2 linked regions of the Luteolibacter sp. LG18 genome follow. The protein of the gene in region 1 binds, or shares a complex with, the protein of each later gene. Links are inferred from orthologs where the notes say so. Each region holds a gene or a part of one and is shown on either strand. Other genes may lie near its edges. The genes, in order: secA and secY.

Region 1 (9,855 bases):
CGTGGACAAGGACGGCAACCCGACCACCGACCCGCACCAGGTGGCGGCGCTGCTGCCCTTCGGCGCGCACAAGGGCTACGGCATGTCCCTCATCAACGAGATCTTCGGCGGCCTGATCGGCACCTCGCTTCCGACCATCCGCGGCCGGAAGTCCGACATTCCGGGAGAAAAGACCACCTCCGCCTTCTATTTCCAGGTCATCCACCCGGACGCGATCTCCGGCGGCAAGTTCGCCCACGGCCGCAGCCAGAAGGACAACCTCAAGGCGGTGATCGACGACATCCTCGGCCACGGCAACGACGGCGCGATGCTGCCGGGCCAGTTCGAGGCGGATGCCCGCAAGCGTTCCGACGCAGCCGGTGGTTTGCTCTTCACGGAGGCCGAGGTGGCGGAGTTCAATGAGCTCGCCCGCGAGCTCGGATTGCCGGAATGGGACATTGCCTCCCTTCCCCGCGCCTGATTCGCTCTTCATCCTATCCGCACGTCTTCCATGCAACCCGCTTCCTACCTCAAAGATCTCTTCAGTCTCCAAGGCAAAACCGCCGTTGTGATCGGCGGCACCGGTGAACTCTGCGGCACGATGGCCGTCGGCCTGGCCCGCGCCGGAGCCGAGGTCGTCCTCGGCGGCCGGATCCCCGAAAAAGCCGAAAAGCGACTGGCCGAGATCGAGAGCCATGGCGGCAAGGGTTACTTTGTCCCGGTGGACGTGACCTCCCGCGAGTCCCTCCAGCAACTGCTCGACACGGTGCTGGAGCGCTCCGGCCAGGTGGACATCCTGATCAATGGCGCCGGCACCAATTCGCCGACGCCGTTCCTCCAGATCAGCGAGGACGAATACGCCCGGATCATGGACACGAACCTGACGGCCATCTTCCGCGCCTGCCAGGTCTTCGGGAAATACTTCGTGGAAAACAACCAGCCGGCCTCGATCATCAATCTGGGCTCGATTTCCGGCCTGAACCCGCTTTCCCGAGTCTTCACCTACTCCGCCAGCAAGGCGGCGGTGCACAATCTGACCCGCAACCTGGCCCGCGAGTGGGCGGACAAGGACATCCGGGTCAACACGCTGGTGCCGGGCTTCTTCCCGGCGGAGCAGAACCGCAAGGTTCTGGACGAGTCCCGCGTGCTGGACATCCTGCGCCAGACCCCGGCCTCCCGCTTCGGGAACGCCGAGGAGCTCATCGGCGCCACCATCCTGCTGGCCTCCCCGGTGGCCGGCTCCTTCATCACCGGCATGGAGATGATTGTGGACGGTGGATTCCAGGCCATGACCATCTGAGGTCCCTCAGTCGGCGGACTCATCACTCCGGACGCTTCTTTTCATCGTGCGGCTTGCACCTGCGCCGTACGGAGTGTATGCGTCCGCCCCGGCCTGTTTACTTCCGGCCCCATTTCCCGTTTTCCCATGATCAAGTGGATCCTCCAGAAAATCGTCGGCAGCAAGAACCAGCGCGAACTGCGCCGGATCCGGCCGACCGTCGGCCGCGTGAATGAAATCGAGGAAGCCCTCCAGCGCGAGCCGGATGGCAAGCTCCAGGAGATGACGGCCAAGTGGAAGGACTACCTCTCCCGCTACCATCCGCTCGTGATCGCCGCGAAGCCGGAATTGCAGCGCATGGACGCGGATGGCCTGCAGGCCCAAGCCGCCCGGATGGAGGCCCGCTTGGCTCCGCTCCGCGAGGACTACACGTCCCTACCGGCAAAGGTGGAAGCCACCGTGGAATCGATCGAGGAAGCCAAGGCGGCGTTCCACGAAATCGAGGACACCTTCATGCAGGCCCGCGCGAAGTATCTCGAGCAGATCCTTCCCGAGGCCTACGCCGTCGTGAAGAACGGCGCGCGTCGCATGAGCGGCCAGAAGATCACCGTGGTCGAGCAGGAGATGACTTGGCAGATGGTGCACTTCGACGTGCAGATCGTCGGTGGCGTCGCCCTGCACCGCGGCATGATCGCGGAAATGCAGACCGGTGAAGGCAAGACCCTCACCGCCACCCTGCCGGTTTACCTGAACGCCCTCACCGGCCTCGGCGTCCACATCGTCACCGTCAACGACTACCTCGCCCGCCGTGACGCGGAGTGGATGGGTGCCCTTTACAAGTATCTCGGCCTGACCGTCGGCTGCATCCAGAACCAGATGGCTCCGTGGGACCGCCGCGAGGAATACGCGTGCGACATCACCTACGGCACCAACGCCGAGTTCGGTTTCGACTATCTCCGCGACAACGGCATGGCGTCCACCAAGGACGAGCAGGTGCAGCGCGGCCACTACCTTGCGGTGATCGACGAAGTGGACTCCATCCTGATCGACGAAGCGCGCACGCCGCTGATCATTTCGGGCCCGTCCTCGCAATCGAGCCACCAGTTCGAGAAATACAAGCCGCTCGTCGAGCAGCTTGTGAAGCGCCAGACGCAGCTTTGCAACGACCTCGCCGCCGAGGCGAAGAAGTCGCTGGAGGAAGGCGACAAGGAAACCGCCGGCCGCGCCCTCTTCAAGATCAAGCTCGGCCAGCCGCGCAACCGCCAGCTCCTGCGCCTGATGGAGGATCCGGACATCCGCCGCCTCCTTGAGAAGACCGAGCTGTCCTTCTATCAGGACGCCCAGAAGAAGGAACTCTTCGCCGTGAAGGAAGAGCTCTACTTCACCATCGACGAGAAGGGCCACGACTCCGACCTCATGGAAATGGGCCGCGAGTATCTCTCCCCCGGCGATCCGGATTCCTTCACCCTGCCCGACCTCGGCACGCTCTTCGCCGACCTGGAGAACGACAAGTCGCTCACCGACGAGCAGAAGATTGTCAAGAAGGAGGAGTATCAGATCCGCATGGATTCCCAGGCGGAGAAGATCCACAACATCTCCCAGCTCCTGAAGGCCTACTGCCTCTACGAGCGCGACGTCCAGTACGTGGTCACCGACGGCAAGGTCTGCATCGTCGATGAAAACACCGGTCGCGAGATGCCGGGCCGCCGCTGGTCGGACGGCCTGCACCAGGCGGTGGAAGCCAAGGAAGGTGTGGCGATCGAGAAGGAAACCCAGACCTTCGCCACCATCACGATCCAGAACTACTTCCGCCTCTACGAAAAACTGGCGGGCATGACCGGCACCGCCGAAACCGAGGCCGCCGAGTTCCACGACATCTACAAGCTCGACGTGCTGCCGATCCCGACCAACCGGCCGAACTGCCGCAAGGACGAGAACGACCAGGTCTTCAAAACCCGCCGCGAAAAATACAACGCGGTGCTGGCGAAGATCGAGGAAGCCCACACCAAGGGCCAGCCAGTGCTTGTCGGCACGGCCTCGGTGGACGCCTCCGAGACGGTCTCCCGCATGCTGAAGCGCAGCAAGATCCCGCACACGGTCCTCAACGCGAAGTATCACCAGCAGGAAGCCGAGATCGTGATGCGCGCCGGCCAGAAGGGCGCCGTCACCGTGTCCACCAACATGGCGGGCCGCGGCACCGACATCAAACTCGGGCCGGGCGTGGCCGAGGTCGGCGGTCTCTTCGTCGTCGCCACCGAGCGCTACGAATCCCGCCGTGTCGACCGCCAGCTCCGCGGCCGTTGCTCGCGCCAGGGCGACCCGGGCCGCAGCCAGTTCTTCATCTCCTTCGAGGACGACCTGATGCGCAACTTCGCCGCCGCCGACCGCATGACGGCGATGATGGAGCGCTTCGGCATGCAGGAGGGCGAGGCCCTCGAGCACTCCTGGCTCAACAAGTCCGTCGAAACCGCGCAGAAGCGTGTCGAACAGCGCAACTACACCTGGCGCAAGCGGGTGCTGGAGTTCGACGACGTGATGAACAAGCAGCGTGAAGTCGTCTACGGCTATCGCAACGAAGTCCTCACCACCGAGAGCCCGCGCGATCTGGTCAACGAGATCATCGAGAAGGTGATCCCGTCCAAGGTGAACGAGTACCTCGCCGACCGCGACGGTGGTTCTCCGGACTACAACGAGTTGCTCCACTGGGTGAACGCCACCCTGCCGATCCGCGTGGACGCCGAGGACCTCGACCTGACCACCCACACCGCCGAGGAGATTTCCGACGTGCTGGTGAAGCGGGTCAAGGACACCTACGAGCGCCGCATCGAGAACCTCCCGCCGGAAGTGCTCGACCAGGAAGAACGCCGCATGGTCCTCGTCGCCATCGACAAGCAGTGGCAGGCCCACCTTTACAACATGGACGCGCTCCGCGAGGGCGTCCAACTCCGCGCGCAGGGCCAGAAGGACCCGCTCATCGAGTACAAGACCGAGGCCTACGACCTCTTCGTCACGCTGATGGGCAGCATCGACCAGGAAGCGTTGCAGAACCTGTTCCGCTCCGCCTCGAACCTCGAAGCCTTCCTCCGCCAGCTCCAGAGCATGCCGCAGGAGCTCCATGGCCCCGAGGAAGCCGGTCCCGCGATCGGCTACGAGAACATCGCCTCCACCGGCAGCTCCGCCCACATCGATCCCTCCACGCTCCCGTCCCCGGAAGGCACCCAGCTCAAGCTGAACCTGCCGAAGCGCCGCCCGAGCTTCGAGATCGAGACCTCCGGCCGCAACGCGCTCTGCCCGTGCGGCTCCGGCAAGAAGTACAAGCAGTGCTGCGGCCGCGAGGCTTGAAGAAGTTTTCGGTTTTCAGTTTCAAATTTTCAGGAAGAATCCTTGGTGCGGGCTCGTTCCCTGATTCTTGCTGAACACTGAAAACTGAAAACCAGCAAACTCCTCTCTGAAGAAGGTCCTCCAGTTCGCGATCGCGTTGCTCGCCAGCATCCATCTGGCGGGAGGACCTTACGCTTTGGTCCAGGTCTGCGCCTGGGCCAACATGCTGGTTTCCTACTCCCAGCAGGACGGCCTGGCGAAGGCGGCGGTGGACACCTTCAGCGGCGAGAAGCCGTGCGAGATGTGCTGCAAGATCGCCCACGCGAAACAGGACGACGCCAAGAAGCAGGGACCGGGCTCGCCTGAGGTCCCCTTCGGGGCCAAACTCCGGCACGAGCTGCTGCCGACGGACAACGTCGGTTTGAAACCGCTTTCCGCCACCGAGATCATGGTGGCGATTCCCCTGCCCCCCGCCCTGATCGCGGGGATCGGCCACGCCGCTCCGCCCTCACCGCCGCCACAGGTGGCGTGAGCCAAGGTCGGGAGAACCGCGCCCACACTGATCAAGGAGTGGCTGCTTTGAAGCAGCCATGTCACGAACGATAGCCATTCGCCGCAACGCCGGCTGGGTATCCGACAAGTATCCATGCCGAGGCTCTAACAGCCTCCTCGCAGGACATCCTCCCGATCCCACGGCAGCTTCGGTTGTCCCTGAAGACGACGCGCGTTCCACGAACGACCGTCCTCCGTCCGGCCACCTCGGCGAGGTGGCCCACCCTTCGACCCTCCCGCCGCGTACCCGCGGCCCCGCATTCGCACACACAACCTTTCCCACTTTCGTGAAATCCACCCGTTTCCTCGCCGCCTCGCTGTGCGGCATCGCCTCCACCGTTTCCGCTGAAACCGCCTCCGATTCGACCCGCAAAGCCCTGCCGGACATGGTCGTCTCAGCGGCCAAGGAGAAATCCCTTACGTCCCCTTCCGCCCAAGCCAGCCGCGAGGAACTCGCGAAGACCCCGGGCGGCACCGAGGTGGTCGAGGCCGACCGCTACCTGCGCGGGCGCTCCTCCACCCTGGCGGATACCTTCGCACTCTCGCCCGGCGTGTTCGCGCAATCGCGCTTCGGCTCGGACGAGGCCCGCATCTCGATCCGCGGCTCCGGCCTGCAACGCACCTTCCACGGCCGCGGCATCCGCGTGATGCAGGACGGCCTGCCGCTGAACCTCGCCGATGGCAGCTTCGACATGCAGGCCATCGAACCGACCGCCGCTTCCTACATCGACGTCTGGCGCGGTGCGAACGCGCTCGACCAAGGCTCGTCCACCCTCGGCGGTGCGATCGACTACGTTTCCCGCACCGGGTTGAACTCGCCGGGCGGCGACGTCCGACTGGAAGCCGGTTCCTACGGTTACCTGCGCGCGGGCATCGCGGGCGGTTTCACCGCGGGTTCGGCGGACCTCTACGCCTCCTTCACCCACCAGGAGCAGAACGGTTTCCGCAACCACGCCGAGCAGGAGAACGAACGCCTGTTTTCCAACATCGGCTGGCGCTTCAACGACGACGTCGAGACGCGCTTCTACATCACCGCGGTGAACACGAACTCGGAGCTGCCGGGCAGTCTGTTCAAGTCCGGGCTGAACCTTGATCCGCGCCAAGCCGCTCCCGCCAACCTCACCCTGGACCAGCATCGCAATTTCGAGCTGCTGCGGCTGGCAAACAAGACCACCGTGCGGGATGGCGACACCACCTGGGAGTTCACCGCGGGCGCGAGCCACAAGGACCTCGACCACCCGATCTCGCAGGTGATCGACCAGAACACGAACGACTTCTTCGGAGGCGTCACCGGCACGAATGAATCCGAGGTCCACGGCCACGCGAACCGGCTGCGCGGCGGCGTGACCTTTTCCTACGGCACGATCGACGCCGCCACCTACGCCAGCGTCTTCGGACACCGCGGCGCGCTGCTCGCCCACGCCGACCAGACGGCCACCAACGTGGAAGGCTTCCTGGAAGACCAGTTCACCGTCACTCCCGGTTTCACCCTCATCGCGGGTGCCAGCGCCGCCTACAACCGCCGCGAGAACGACCTGACCTTCGGCACCGGCCGCGACTACGCGAACGATTACTCGAACGTCTCGCCGAAGGCCGGTTTCCGCTGGGACGCCAGCCAGGAAGTCCAGGTGTATGGCAACGTGTCCGGCAGCTACGAGCCGCCGTCGTTCAGCGAATCGATCGCCTCGACGCTGACCAACAAGGCTCAGACCGCCGTGACTTATGAACTCGGAACCCGCGGCCACCACGGACCGGTGCGCTGGGACGTCTCTCTGTATCACGCGGACATCGACAACGAGCTGCTCTCGATCGACCACGACAACAATCCCGGCACCCCCGCGATCACCGTGAACGCGGACCGCACCCAGCACTCCGGCATCGAGGCCGGATTCGAGGGCGACCTGCTCGGCACCTCATGGGACGCACAGCCGGACAACCGTCTCGTCGTCCGCTCGGCGTGGACCTACGGCGACTTCCGTTTCGACAACGACAGCCGCTACGGCAACAACAAGCTCGCGGGCCAGCCGCCGCACCTCATCCGCGGCGAGCTGACCTGGGAAAACTCCTGCGGCTACTACGCGGGTCCCACCTTCGAATGGGTGCCGGTGAAGGCCTTCATCGACCAGCGGAACACCTTCGCCGCCGATCCGTATGCGATCTGCGGCTTCAAGTTCGGCCGCAGGCAGGAGAAAGGCCTGTCGTGGTTCATCGAGGCCCGCAATCTCACCGACGAGAAATACGCGGCCACCACCGGCGTGATCGAGAACGCCAACTACGCCGACCAGCGCCAGTTCCTGCCCGGCGACGGACGCAGCCTCTTCGGCGGCGTGGAGTGGAAATGGTAAACCGATTCCTCCCATGAGCCGCAACTGGATCCGCAAGGCCCACCGTTGGCTGGGCCTTGCCTTCAGCCTCACCGCGATGATGTCCGCCGGCAGTGGCGTGCTTCACACGGTAATGACCCGGACCCAGGCTCCCCCGCCTTCCGCCCGTCCTTCGGGTGGTGGGCTGGATGCCGGAGCGGTCCGCATTTCCATCGCCGAAGCCGTGGCGAAGCTACCCTCCGAGCGCAAGCCGGTGGCGGTCAACGTCCGCATGATCGGCGGTGAACCGTGGTATCAGGTCTTCACCGGGCCTGGCGTGCCCGCCTATGTCAGCGCGGTGGACGGACATGTCGATCCGGCACAGGACGAGCGTTACGCAGGTGAAATCGCCGCCGGTTTCCTAGGAGGAAAGGACGTGAAGAAGACGGACTACCTGACCGCCTTCAACAACGAATACATCAACATCTTCCGTATCCTGCCTGTGCACCGGTTCGATGCGGAGGACGGACGGGGCACGCGCGTCTACGTTTCCACGACCACCGGCAGCGTGACCCGCCACACCGACGACCAGCGCCAGTTCGAAGCCAGCGCCTTCACGAACTTCCACAAGCTCGGGTTTATCCCGAACAAGGACGTGCGGGATTGGGTGCAGGTGATCACCACGGGCGGCCTTTTCCTGTTGTCCGTGTTCGGAGTGGTGTTGTTCTTCGTGACCCGGCCGCGGAGGAAGGGCTCGATGTAGTCGAAAGCTCCGCTTTCGAATCGTCCCCGCCAGCTCCAGTTGGCGGGGGCTCATCGGCCAAACGAGCCCGATCTCCCAAAAAACTCATCGCGCTCCGCCGCCCCTACACCGAGACTGCGCGGTGATGAATCCTCCGCGTTTCCTCTCCCGGTGTGTTGCCGTTGCGGGCGCCTTCTGCCTGCCCGCCCTCCACGCGGAGGAAAAGCTCATCGAAGTCGCCTCGTTCGGCGATCACCAGCCCATCGGCATGGCGGTTTCCGGGGAGCCGAACCGCGTCTTCGTTTCCTTCCCCCATCGGGAGCCCTTCGCCAACGCGCTGCTGGAAATCACCGATGGCAAACAGGCCCCCTTTCCCAATGCAGAATGGAATGTCTCCAATCCCACCGACGAGGCACATCACTTCATCAACGCCCAGGACCTCTTCGCCGATGACCGCCACAACCTGTGGCTGCTGGATTCCGCGCCCTCCAGCGGGGCATCGATCTTGAACAAGGACGGCACCTCCACCCGGGCCACCGGGCGCTTCAAGGTCGTGAAGATCGACCTGACCCGCAACGAAGTCGCTGAGATCTACCCCTTCGACGATCTGCCGAAGGACAAAAGCGCCCTCAACGACCTGTGCATCGATCACACCCACGGCCTCGCCTACCTGTCCGATCCGGGCTTGAAGGCGATCGTCGTGCTCGATCTCAAGACGAAGCAATCGCGCGTCGTCCTGCGGGATGATCCGGCGATGCTCGCCACCCCGGGCTTCAAGCTGACGATCGACGGAAAGGAGGTGGTGGACGGCTCCGGCAGGCCGTTCGTTTCGAACGTCAACGGCATCGCGCTCACTCACGACGACCGCTGGTTCTACTTCCGCGCCATCAACCAGACGTGGCTGCGCCAGATCGAAACCCGCTGGCTGGCCGACGCCTCGCTCAGCGACCAGGAGCTCTCCGCTAAAATCGAGAAGGTCGCCGAAACCGGTGTCTGCCACGGCATGGTCGCAGACAAGAAGGGAAACATCTACGTCACCGACTCCCAGGCCAAGGCCATCCGCTACGTCACACCGGAGGGAAAGGTCGAAACGCTGGTTCACGATGAACGCCTGATCTGGCCGGATTCCCTAGGCATCGGTTCGGACGGTTACCTGTATCTCACCGCCTCCCAGATCTGCCGCGATGCGAAATTCAACGGCGGCAAACCCGCCTACTCGCTACCCTTCCGCGCCTACAAGGTGAAGCTGCCCTGAATCCGCTACGGCAGAACGGCCTCCAGCCAATCGCCGCCCGGAATGCGCCGGGATTCATCGACCTCCAGACACCATTCCCAGATCAGGACCCGCGCGGAGCTACCATCGGTGAGAAGCGCTTCGGTTTCCACCCGCCGGTATTCACTGCCCTCGTAGTCATCGAGAGCAGCGAGGCGGGAATCATCCACCTCGTAGATCTCCCCGGAAACTAGCCCCGCTTCTGGATCAAGGACCACGCCCGGATACCAATCGATCCGGTAAAGGCGGCCGGACACCGTGGCTGGAGCGATGAAGGTCGCCCCGGCCATCCGGTGGTGGTTCGAGCCGCCGGTGCGGAGGGTGCCGTAAACGAAAACGCGGTGACGGGATTCGCTCACGGCACGCCCGAGCTCACTTGTTGTATTTGTATGCGATCTCGTTATCG
Region 2 (9,096 bases), 2.7 Mb from region 1 along the record:
GACGTCCTCGCCAAGTCGATGGGCTCCTCCAACCACGCCAACGTGGTGCAGGCCACCCTGAAGGCTCTCTCCCAGCTCCGCACCCGCGATCAGGTCCTGTCCTCCCGCGGCAAGAAGAAAAAGGAAAAGGCCATCTGAGCCGGATTTCCCATCCCAACTTCCACTAGGAAATGAAACTTCACGAACTCAAGCCGAACAAAGGTGCCAAGCACCGGGTCAAGCGCCTCGGTTGCGGCGAAAGCTCCGGCCACGGCAAGACCTCGGGCAAGGGCAACAAGGGCCAGCGTGCCCGCTCCGGCGGCTCCGTCCGCGTGGGCTTCGAAGGCGGCCAGATGCCGATCCATCGTCGCCTTCCCAAGAAGGGCTTCAACAACTACGAATTCCGCGACGTCGTCGCGGTGGTGAACCTCAACGACCTCGAGGAGAACTTCGATGATGGCGCCGTCGTCACCGAGGAAGTCCTCCGCGCCGCGGGTTTCATCAACGGCCGTTATGACAAGGTGAAACTCCTTGGCACCGGCACTCTCACCAAGAAGCTCACCATCACCGTTTGCGCGGTGAGTGCTTCCGCCCGTGAGAAGGTTGAGAAGGCCGGTGGCACCGTCACGGTTGCCTGAGGCGTTCCCGCATCACATCCTGTTTCTCTCCGGTGAGGAAGCGCTTGCGCGCTTCCTCATCGTATTTATAAACCGCGCGTCCATTTTCCCCTGCCCATGATTTCTGCGTTTGCCAACACCTGGCGGATCCCCGAGCTCCGCGACCGCATCCTCTTCACGCTGGCGATGATCATCATCGTCCGTCTCGGCGTCCACATCACCCTTCCGGGGGTGGATGGCACCGTGATCAAGGCCTACATGGATGCGCAGAGCAAGGCGGACCCCTCGAACCCGGCCGGTGGCCTCAATGCCATGTTGGCGGTGTTCTCGGGTGGTGGCCTGCAACAGGCGGGCGTGTTCGCGCTCGGCATCATGCCTTACATTTCCGCCTCGATCATGATCCAGCTCATGACCGCGGTGGTGCCGAAGCTGGCCCGCCTGTCCCGTGAGGACGGCGGCCGCCAGAAGATCACCCAGTTCACCCGCTACATGACGATCGTCATCGCGCTGGTGCAGGGTTTCTTCGTGGCCCGCACGCTGACGCATCCGGCGTCAATGCCCTACCTGAGCGGCATTGAGAAATACGGCGTTCTGGTCCGCGACCAGTCCATGTTGTGGTACGCGCTGGTGACCGCCACGGTGGTGGCCGGCACCATGCTGCTGATGTGGATCGGCGACCAGATCACCGACCGCGGCATCGGCAACGGGACCTCGGTGATCATCACCGTGAACATCGTTTCCTCGCTGCCCGGCGCTCTGATCCAGGCATGGCACTTCTTCGTCACCGGCAAGGACGTGAGCCCCTTCAACTCGTGGAAGATGCTGCTCATGATCGTCATGCTGCTGGTGGTCATCGCGGGCACCATCGCCCTGACCCAGGCCCAGCGCCGCATCGCGGTGCAATACGCGAAGCGGGTTGTGGGCCGGAAGCAGTTCGGCGGCCAGACCCAGTATCTCCCGCTGAAGGTGAACTACGCGGGGGTGATGCCGATCATCTTCGCCACGGCGGTGCTTTCGCTGCCGCCGATGATGCTGAAGTGGATGTTCCCGACTCAGAAGTGGTCCCTCAAGATCTATGAGGCCCTGACCGGCGGTGGCACCTGGTACTACGTCCTCGGTGCGATCTTCATCTTCTTCTTCTCCTACTTCTGGGTGGCGACCATGTTCCAGCCGTCCCAGATCTCCGAAGACCTCAAGCGCAACGGTGGCTACGTCCCGGGCGTGCGCCCCGGCAAGCCGACGGCCGAGTTCCTCGACTTCACGATGACCCGCCTGACCTTCGCGGGGGCGATCTTCCTCACGTTGATCTTCATCCTGCCGGTGGTGGTGGGCGCGGTGGTGAACCTCCCGCCGAGCTCCCCGGTGCTGCACTTCTTCGGCGGCACCAGCCTGTTGATCCTCGTCGGCGTGGTGCTGGACGTGATGCGCCAGGTGGAAACCCACCTGATCCAGAAGCACTACGACGGCTTCCTTCGCAAGGGCAAGATCAAGGGTCGCTACGACCGCCTGGCCCAGACCGGTGCGGCTGCTTCCAAGGTGGCGCTGGTTTACCTGTGGACGGTAATCGCCGTGCTGGTGGTCTTCGGCACCGCTGTCTGGATCTACAACCGGGGTCACTGATCCAAGGTTATGCCCCTCCGTGTTGTGCTCCTCGGTCCTCCCGCCTCCGGGAAGGGGACCCAGGGGCGCAGGCTCGCCGAGGCCGCCGGAGTCGCTTACTTGAGCACCGGTGCGCTGCTGCGCGAGGCGGTGGAGGAGTTGACTCCGCTGGGCCTCCAGGCGAAGCCGATCCTCGACCGGGGCGGCTATCTGCCGGACGACCTGATGTGCGGTATTCTCGGCGAGTGGCTGGCTCGCCACCCCGATGGCTGGGTGCTCGACGGGTTTCCCCGCAGCGTTCCCCAGGCCGAATTCCTCGAGCGCTGGCTCGGCGACCACGATCAAGCCCTTGACCGGGTGATCGCCCTCGACGTGCCGATGGAGGAACTGCTCCACCGAATTCAGGCCCGGGTGGAGTGCCCCGAGTGCCGCTGGAGCGGCCAAGCGACGCAGGCTTCCGGCGACCGTTGCCCGGTGTGCGGTAGCACGGTTTCGCGCCGCGAGGACGACGATGAGGAGAACTTCCGCAGCCGTCACGCCGCCTACTCGCGCTACACGTTGCCGCTGGTGGATTTCTATGACCAGCGCGGCCTCCTGAGCCATCAAAACGCCACGGCTTCCGCCGACGAGGTGGCCGGAGTGATTCACCGTCTCTTTTTCCCTTCCGCAGTGTCCGGTTGAATTTCCGGGCGCTCGCCTCCATTCTTTTCCACGACCTTTTCCCATGGCCCGCCACAACCGCATTCCGATCAAGTCCGCCCGCGAAATCGACAAGATGCGCGAAGCAGGGCGAGCCGCCTCCGAGGTGCTTCAGGAGCTGGCGAAAGCGATCGAGCCTGGACGTACCACCGGTGAGATCGACAAACTGGCGGCCGATCTGATCGCGAAGCAGGACGGTCGTAGCGCTTTTCTTGGCTACCGTGGTTTCCCGGGCCAAACTTGCATCTCGGTGAACGAGGAGGTTGTTCATGGTATCGGTGGCGCACGCCGCATCCAACCGGGTGACATCGTCAAGATCGACGTAGGCGTCATCAAGGGCGGCTTCATCGGCGACAATGCCACCACCGTGATCGCCGGAGACGTCCCTGCGGAAACCAAGCGCCTGCTGGCCGCGACCGAGCAATCCCTTTACGAAGCGATCGCCTGGGCCCGCCCCGGCAAGCGCCTGTTCGACCTCTGCGGTGCGGTGGAGGATTACGTGAAGCCGCTGGGATTCACGGTGGTTCGTGAGTTCGTCGGTCATGGCGTGGGGCGAAATCTCCATGAGGAGCCCCAGGTCCCGAACTACCGCCCGAACGGCAAAAGTCCGATCCTGATGCCAGGCATGACTCTCGCCATCGAGCCAATGGTGAACGCCGGGCGTCCCGGCGTGCGCTACCTTGAGGACGGCTGGACGGTGATCACCGAGGATCGCTTGTTGTCCGCTCACTTTGAGCACACCGTGCTCATCACCGATGGTGAGCCGGAGATCCTCACTTGGCGTCCACGCGAGACCTTCGTGTGATTGGAATCAAAGCGGGCCACCTCAGGATGTGAAGGCATTCGCGTTGCTGCTGGTTTGTTTCGTGGTCGCCGGGGCCTCTCCGGTGAAGGCGCTTGAATGGCCGCTCAAATATGAGGTGGAGGAGGGCACCGTCTCGCCTGATGGCCGTTTTGGCATTATCGTTTTTCACGGGGAAATTTCGCCGGATGGTGAAATCGAGGGGCTGGACGAAGCCAATTATCTCGCCGACTTGAAAACGCGGCAGGTGGTGGGCAGGATCCGCGGGTCGTCTTACTTTTGGCCTCACAACCGGGTTTCCTTGAACGCGGTGTGGTCGCCGGATTCCTCCCGGTGCGTGGTTCTCTATCATCGCCGGTGGTGGTTCGAGGGCATTGAATTGCTGGAGATCGGGCCTTCGCGGATGAAACAGACCAATCTTCGGGGCGAGGTCAGGGACAGTTTGCTCAAGGCGGGCAAGGATCTCGAGGGAGGAGCAGTGGCCCACTTTGACGGGTGCCTCGTCCGGATAGGCTGTTTGGCGGACGACAATCCCAAGGCGTTCGAAGACCGTGAGACCCATCGCGTGTTTTTCACCGGAACATACGATTGCAAGGCCCGTGGCTGGCTTTCCGCCGATGTTCGACCGGTGACATTGAGTCAGTTCGATGCTCTGTTGGAAGTGGTGTCTTCATGGCAAACCGGTCCGGAAGAGCAGTCGTTCACGCCGGATCAACGGTTGAACGCGGTGTATCAGGCCCTGAGGGCGATCGGGCCCGTGCGGCGATTTTCCACGCTGAGGTCGCAGCAACGCGCATGGCTCGCCAGCGTGGGCCCCCCGGAGAAGAGGAGACGCGTCCAAGTGGAAGCCCGGATCGCGGCGCTGGAGAGGAGCCTTTGGACTCGTTGATTTCTCAACCGGGTACAGAGGTGTCCCATTGGAAACCGCCTGCCATTTCCCATTTGCCGGGGGGAGAGTGGGTCGTTAGACAAATGGCCCATGTCGATTTCAAATTGGATGTCCTGGGAGGGTGGTGTGGATCTGGTGGCCGTGACGGATCCGTCGCTGGCGATGCCGAACGTGATCGTGCATGTCGCCCGGGTGGTACACACGCCGGTGGGTTCCGCGCCGGCGGGCATGATCTTCTGGCAGCCGGATGCGAATGCCGCTCCGGTGGTGATGGGCTTCATCAGCCCGAACCCGGTGGTCGGCGCTTATTTCGGTCCGAAGATTTTCGCGGGCACGCCGTTCGAGCAGGCACCGGTTCTCGATGCCGAGATCACGGTGCGCGGCGAAGGGGACCAGGCGACCGCCCGTGTGGTGGTGGGCGGTCACGTGTTCGAAACCGCCCTCGGCGGGCTCGGTGAGGCGGAGCTCATCTCCCGTGACCCCGCTCCGACCGCGCCCTTCCATCAGCAGGGACTGGAGCGGGTGGCCGCGACGGCCACGCTGACGGTCGATGGCAACGAGGTGAATGTGATCGTCCCGCCGGTGGGCATTTCCGGCGGTCCGGCGGCGGTCTTCTCGCCGAACGGGCTCTACGCCCGCTGATTCGAAATTCCCGCGGAATGTTTCCACGCCCGCCTTGCGTTGGCGGGCGTGGCCGGTATCGTGGCGCTCCCGCCCACGATGACACCGTTTCTCCGCAAATTGCTCGGTATGAACTGGGTGCTCGTGCTGGTCATGTACGGGCTCCTGATCTTCGGCCTGTTCATGGTCGAAAGCGCCGCCCGCCACCTGTCCTATCCGGCGGCGATGCATGACAAGTTCGCTCACGCCGGGCTGTACTACGCCCACATGGACAAGCAGTGGATCGCGATCGGCAGCGTCGCGTTCTTCGCCGCGGCGTTCGTGAATTACCGCTGGATCCGCTGGCTCGGCATCCCGGTCTACATGGCCAGCTTGGTCCTGATGCTGGTGGCCATGAAGCAGGAGACGGCGGTCCACCAGATCACGCTCGGGCCGCTGACCTTCCAGCCCGCCCAGCTCGGGATCTTCTCCGGTATCCTGATGATCTCGTGGCTGATCCAGGATCTGCCGAAGCTGCACCGGATGTTCGCTTCACCCATCGCACGCATCGGCATCATCGGCATCGTCTCGGCGATTCCGTTCCTGCTGGTGATGAAGATGGGGGACATGGGGTCCGCGCTGGTGTGGATCCCGGTGATCGTGGTCGCGCTGGTGGTAGCCGGGGTACCGTTCCGCTACCTGTCATTCATGACTTTCGTCAGCCTCGGGCTGTTGCCGATGATTTACTTCGTCGCGCTGCCGCTGGTGTCGAAGCGCGGTCCGGAGCGTATCGATCTCTGGCTGCGGATGCTTCAGGGCCGCGAGGTCGACAAGAACGGCGACGCCTACGCGCCCTACTACGTCTCCATGGCGATCGGCAAATCCGGCTGGAAGGGCGTCGGTTGGAACGCCACCGCCGACAAGGGCTCGTTGCACGCCCGCAAGCTGATCCCCTGGGAAACGGCCCACAACGACTACATCTTCGGCGTGATCGGGGAGGAGCTCGGTTTCCGCGGCAGCCTGCTGCTGATCACCGCCTTCGCGCTGCTGTTGATCCAGTGTCTATTCATCGCCTTCTACAGTAAGGACACCTCCGGGCGGCTATTGGTGTGTCTGGTGGTCGCCCTGTTCTTCTCCCACATCTTCGAGAACATCGGAATGGACGTGCTGCTGCTGCCGATCACCGGCATTCCGCTGCCGCTGGTCAGCTACTCCGGCACGTTCGTGATCATCTGCATGTTCCTGCTCGGTCTGGTGCAGAGCGTCTGGATCCACCGCAACGACGGGGTCGAGGAAGAGCCGGTGGAGGCTTGAACCTCTTGGGGAGTTGAGCCTTCAGGCGAGGAAGGTCTTCCGGGAGGCGGAGGCCTGAAAGTTTGCTGGTTTTCAGTGTTCAGTTTTCAGGACGAGAAGACACGCGTTCGCCGATCGGATGCAGCAAACTCGCGCTCTTCCTTTTTGCGTATTTTGCGCCTCTTTGCGGCTCAGATATCGAGGGCCTCCACTTCCCGGAAGACATTCCTCGCCTGAAGGCTCTACTTCTAGAGCTTCTTCACCCGGATCGTGATCGAACGTTGGGTGCCGTCGCGCGGATCGGTGGCGGTGAGGACGTGGGTGCCGGGTTGGAGGACGACGGCGGGTTCGGGTGAGGCCGGTTCGAGCGTGAGGGTGGGGGACGACCAGAGGGCGGTGCCGGGCAGGTTGCTGGCGACGCGCAGGCGCTTGCCGCCGGAGGGGAGCTCAGGATCGAGCAGGCAGGTGATGCCGTCCGATGGCGCGAGGATGCGCAGCGGCTCGCGGGCCGGGCGGGAGGTCTCAAGCGCGAAGTCATTGCGGCGGCGGTTCTCGGTGCTGGTGAACCATTCCTGATAGGTGGCATCGAGGACCACGTGGCCGTCCGTGTCGTAGTCGGCGGTGGTGGCGGGCAGCGGTTGGCGGCTCGCGAGGCACACTTCCATTTTCGGTGCTTGGTCCGGGCGGGCGTCGGCCAGCACGTGTCCGGTGCGGGGATCGACGGGGACTTCCACCACGCCCTCCGGTCGCGGCAGCCACGCTGGAGCGGTGTCGCGCTGTACCCGCAGCATGGTGCGGTGGAAGATCGGTCCGGCACCGGCCACGCCGGAGAGGCCCTTGATCGGCGTTTGGTCGAAATTGCCGGCCCACACGCCCACGGTGAAATCGCGGGTGAAGCCGAGGCACCAGTTGTCGCGGAAATCGGAGGAGGTGCCGGTCTTCGCCGCGCACTTGAAGGGCATCTCCAGCGGACCATGGCGACCGAACGACGGCGCACGGGCATCGGGATCCGAGAGGATGTCCGAGACCAGCCACGCGCAGCGGGAGTCGAACAAGGTCCGCGGGGCCACATGCGCTTGGGACGAGAACAGGCGGGGAGGAATGCTAGTGCCGCCGCGGGCGAGCGTGGCGTAGGCATTGGTCAGCTCCAGCAAGCGGACCGGGGCGTTGCCGATGGTCAGGCCGAGCCCATAGTGGTCCGGTTGCTTGCCGAGGGTGGTGAGGCCTAGGTTCACCAGCAGGTCATAGAGCGGCTGCGGGCCGCCGAGATCGTTCAGCTCGCGGATCGCGGGGACATTGAGCGAGCAGCCAAGCGCGGTGCGGATCGATACCGGTCCGCGATGGGTGCGGTCGAAATTGCCCGGCAGGTTCAGGCCCTGCTCGGTGCGGAAACGGGTTGGGATGTCCGCCACGATCGCGCCGGGGTAACGGCCGGTGGTTTCGAACGAGAGCAGGTAGGTGAAGGGCTTGAGCGCGGATCCGGGCGAGCGCGGGGCGAGCGTTCCATTGATCTGGCCGCCGCGTGGGTCGTTCCAATTGCCCGAGGTCACCAGTGCGAGGATGTCGCCGCTGGCATTGTCGATGACCACCACCGCGGCGTGCCGCAGGTTTGCCCCGCGCAGCGCGGCGAGTTCCTCGTGGACGATGGTTTCCACGTCGCGCTGGAGCGGGAGGTCGAGGGTGGTGCGGAAATCCGTGGCGGATGGGTCCGGCACGAGCGCCAGCCACGGCGCGGTTTCCTTTTCGGTGAGCGGACGAAGGTCGGGTGTTTCCGTCAGGGCGGATTGGATACGGGCAGGATCGATCGCCCCGGCTTTGGCCAAGCGGGCGAGCACCAGGTTGCGGCGCGCGAGCGAGGCCTCCGGGCGCTTGAGCGGATTGAGCCGGGTGGGGGCCTGCGGCAGTCCGGCAAGCAGGGCGCACTCGCCGAGCGACAGGTCACCGAGGGGTTTCTGGAACAAATGGCGCGCGGCCTCGGCCGGGCCTCTACGACGGTTGCCGTAGTCGAGACGGTTCAGGTAGGCGGTGAGGATGCGCTCCTTCGACCACGTCATTTCCAAGCGCCGGGCACCGAGGGCCTCGCGCAGTTTCGTGGCGAGACCGCGTTGCGAGGAGGGCGACGAGATCTTCACCAGTTGTTGGGTGATGGTGGAAGCACCGGAGACGACGCGGCGGTGGGTGATCCAATCGCTTGCCGCGCGGGCGGTGGCGAGCAGGTCGATGCCGCCGTGCTGGAAGAACCGCTTGTCCTCCGCGGCCAGCGTGCACGCGATGAAGTCGGGTGGAAGGTCCGCGATCCCCACCGGTTCGCCGCGCGAGAAATCCCCGAGCGTCAGCCGCCGGATCGGCTCGCCGTGGCGATCCAGCAGAACCGGCGAGGCCGGGACCTCCGTTTCCAGGCCCGCGGGCAGCGGGACCAGGAACGGCAGCCCGAACCAGCCGAAGGCCCACAGCGCCGCCAGCGCGAGCGGGATGGCCACGCGCTTGCGGCGGAGATGACGGAACACTTTCACGGACGATGGATCGAGGGCGATCCGGTCATTTCGTGCGGATCAACTGCGAGGCGGAGAGCGCGAACTTCTCCGGATCGTACATCGACTCCACCTTCGCGGCCGGCG

What was found.
Region 2: the proteins of secA (region 1) and secY are in contact, whole or in part, in a crystal structure (PDB 3DIN), measured with the Thermotoga maritima proteins. The link is inferred for Luteolibacter sp. LG18 from one-to-one orthologs. Residues at the interface, in WP_004082002.1 of Thermotoga maritima: Glu261, Ala262, Arg263, Lys300, Ala301, Arg302, Thr303, Ile304, Ile305, Leu323, Tyr324, Asp325, Pro326, Val329, Ser330, Tyr333, Ile336, Lys340, Phe345, Val349, Glu363, Phe364, Tyr374, Ser375, Gly376, Gly377, Glu393, Ile395, Thr482, Ser483; in WP_004081795.1 of Thermotoga maritima: Glu108, Gly109, Glu110, Glu111, Ala236, Glu237, Arg238, Arg239, Ile240, Thr241, Ile242, Gln243, Tyr244, Ala245, Arg246, Arg247, Val248, Thr249, Gly250, Arg251, Arg252, Val253, Tyr254, Gly256, Ala257, Ser258, Thr259, Tyr260, Leu261, Pro262.

What each region holds. Positions count from the first base shown.
Region 1 is NZ_AP024600.1:5,056,785-5,066,639, forward strand. The notes cover bases 1,078-4,800. They hold secA (preprotein translocase subunit SecA), read left to right. Parts: upstream 1,078-1,405; coding sequence 1,406-4,600; downstream 4,601-4,800. Other genes in these bases: llg_RS20195 (SDR family oxidoreductase), read left to right, coding at 1,078-1,279; llg_RS20205 (hypothetical protein), read left to right, coding at 4,737-4,800. Also shown: llg_RS20190 (Ldh family oxidoreductase), read left to right, coding at 1-460; more of llg_RS20195, read left to right, coding at 491-1,077; more of llg_RS20205, read left to right, coding at 4,801-5,111; llg_RS20210 (TonB-dependent receptor), read left to right, coding at 5,419-7,476; llg_RS20215 (hypothetical protein), read left to right, coding at 7,490-8,197; llg_RS20220 (L-dopachrome tautomerase-related protein), read left to right, coding at 8,322-9,431; llg_RS20225 (gamma-glutamylcyclotransferase family protein), read right to left, coding at 9,437-9,808; GTPase ObgE, read right to left, coding at 9,822-9,855. UniProt on the Escherichia coli protein: Required for protein export, interacts with the SecYEG preprotein conducting channel.
Region 2 is NZ_AP024600.1:2,332,303-2,341,398, forward strand. What follows is about bases 1-2,964. They hold secY (preprotein translocase subunit SecY), read left to right. Parts: upstream 1-713; coding sequence 714-2,216; downstream 2,217-2,964. Other genes in these bases: rpsE (30S ribosomal protein S5), read left to right, coding at 1-138; rplO (50S ribosomal protein L15), read left to right, coding at 171-617; llg_RS09805 (nucleoside monophosphate kinase), read left to right, coding at 2,226-2,876; map (type I methionyl aminopeptidase), read left to right, coding at 2,920-2,964. Also shown: more of map, read left to right, coding at 2,965-3,699; llg_RS09815 (lysozyme inhibitor LprI family protein), read left to right, coding at 3,728-4,585; llg_RS09820 (hypothetical protein), read left to right, coding at 4,676-5,227; llg_RS09825 (FtsW/RodA/SpoVE family cell cycle protein), read left to right, coding at 5,306-6,499; pbpC (penicillin-binding protein 1C), read right to left, coding at 6,727-8,991; llg_RS09835 (MG2 domain-containing protein), read right to left, coding at 9,017-9,096. UniProt on the Escherichia coli protein: The central subunit of the protein translocation channel SecYEG. Consists of two halves formed by TMs 1-5 and 6-10.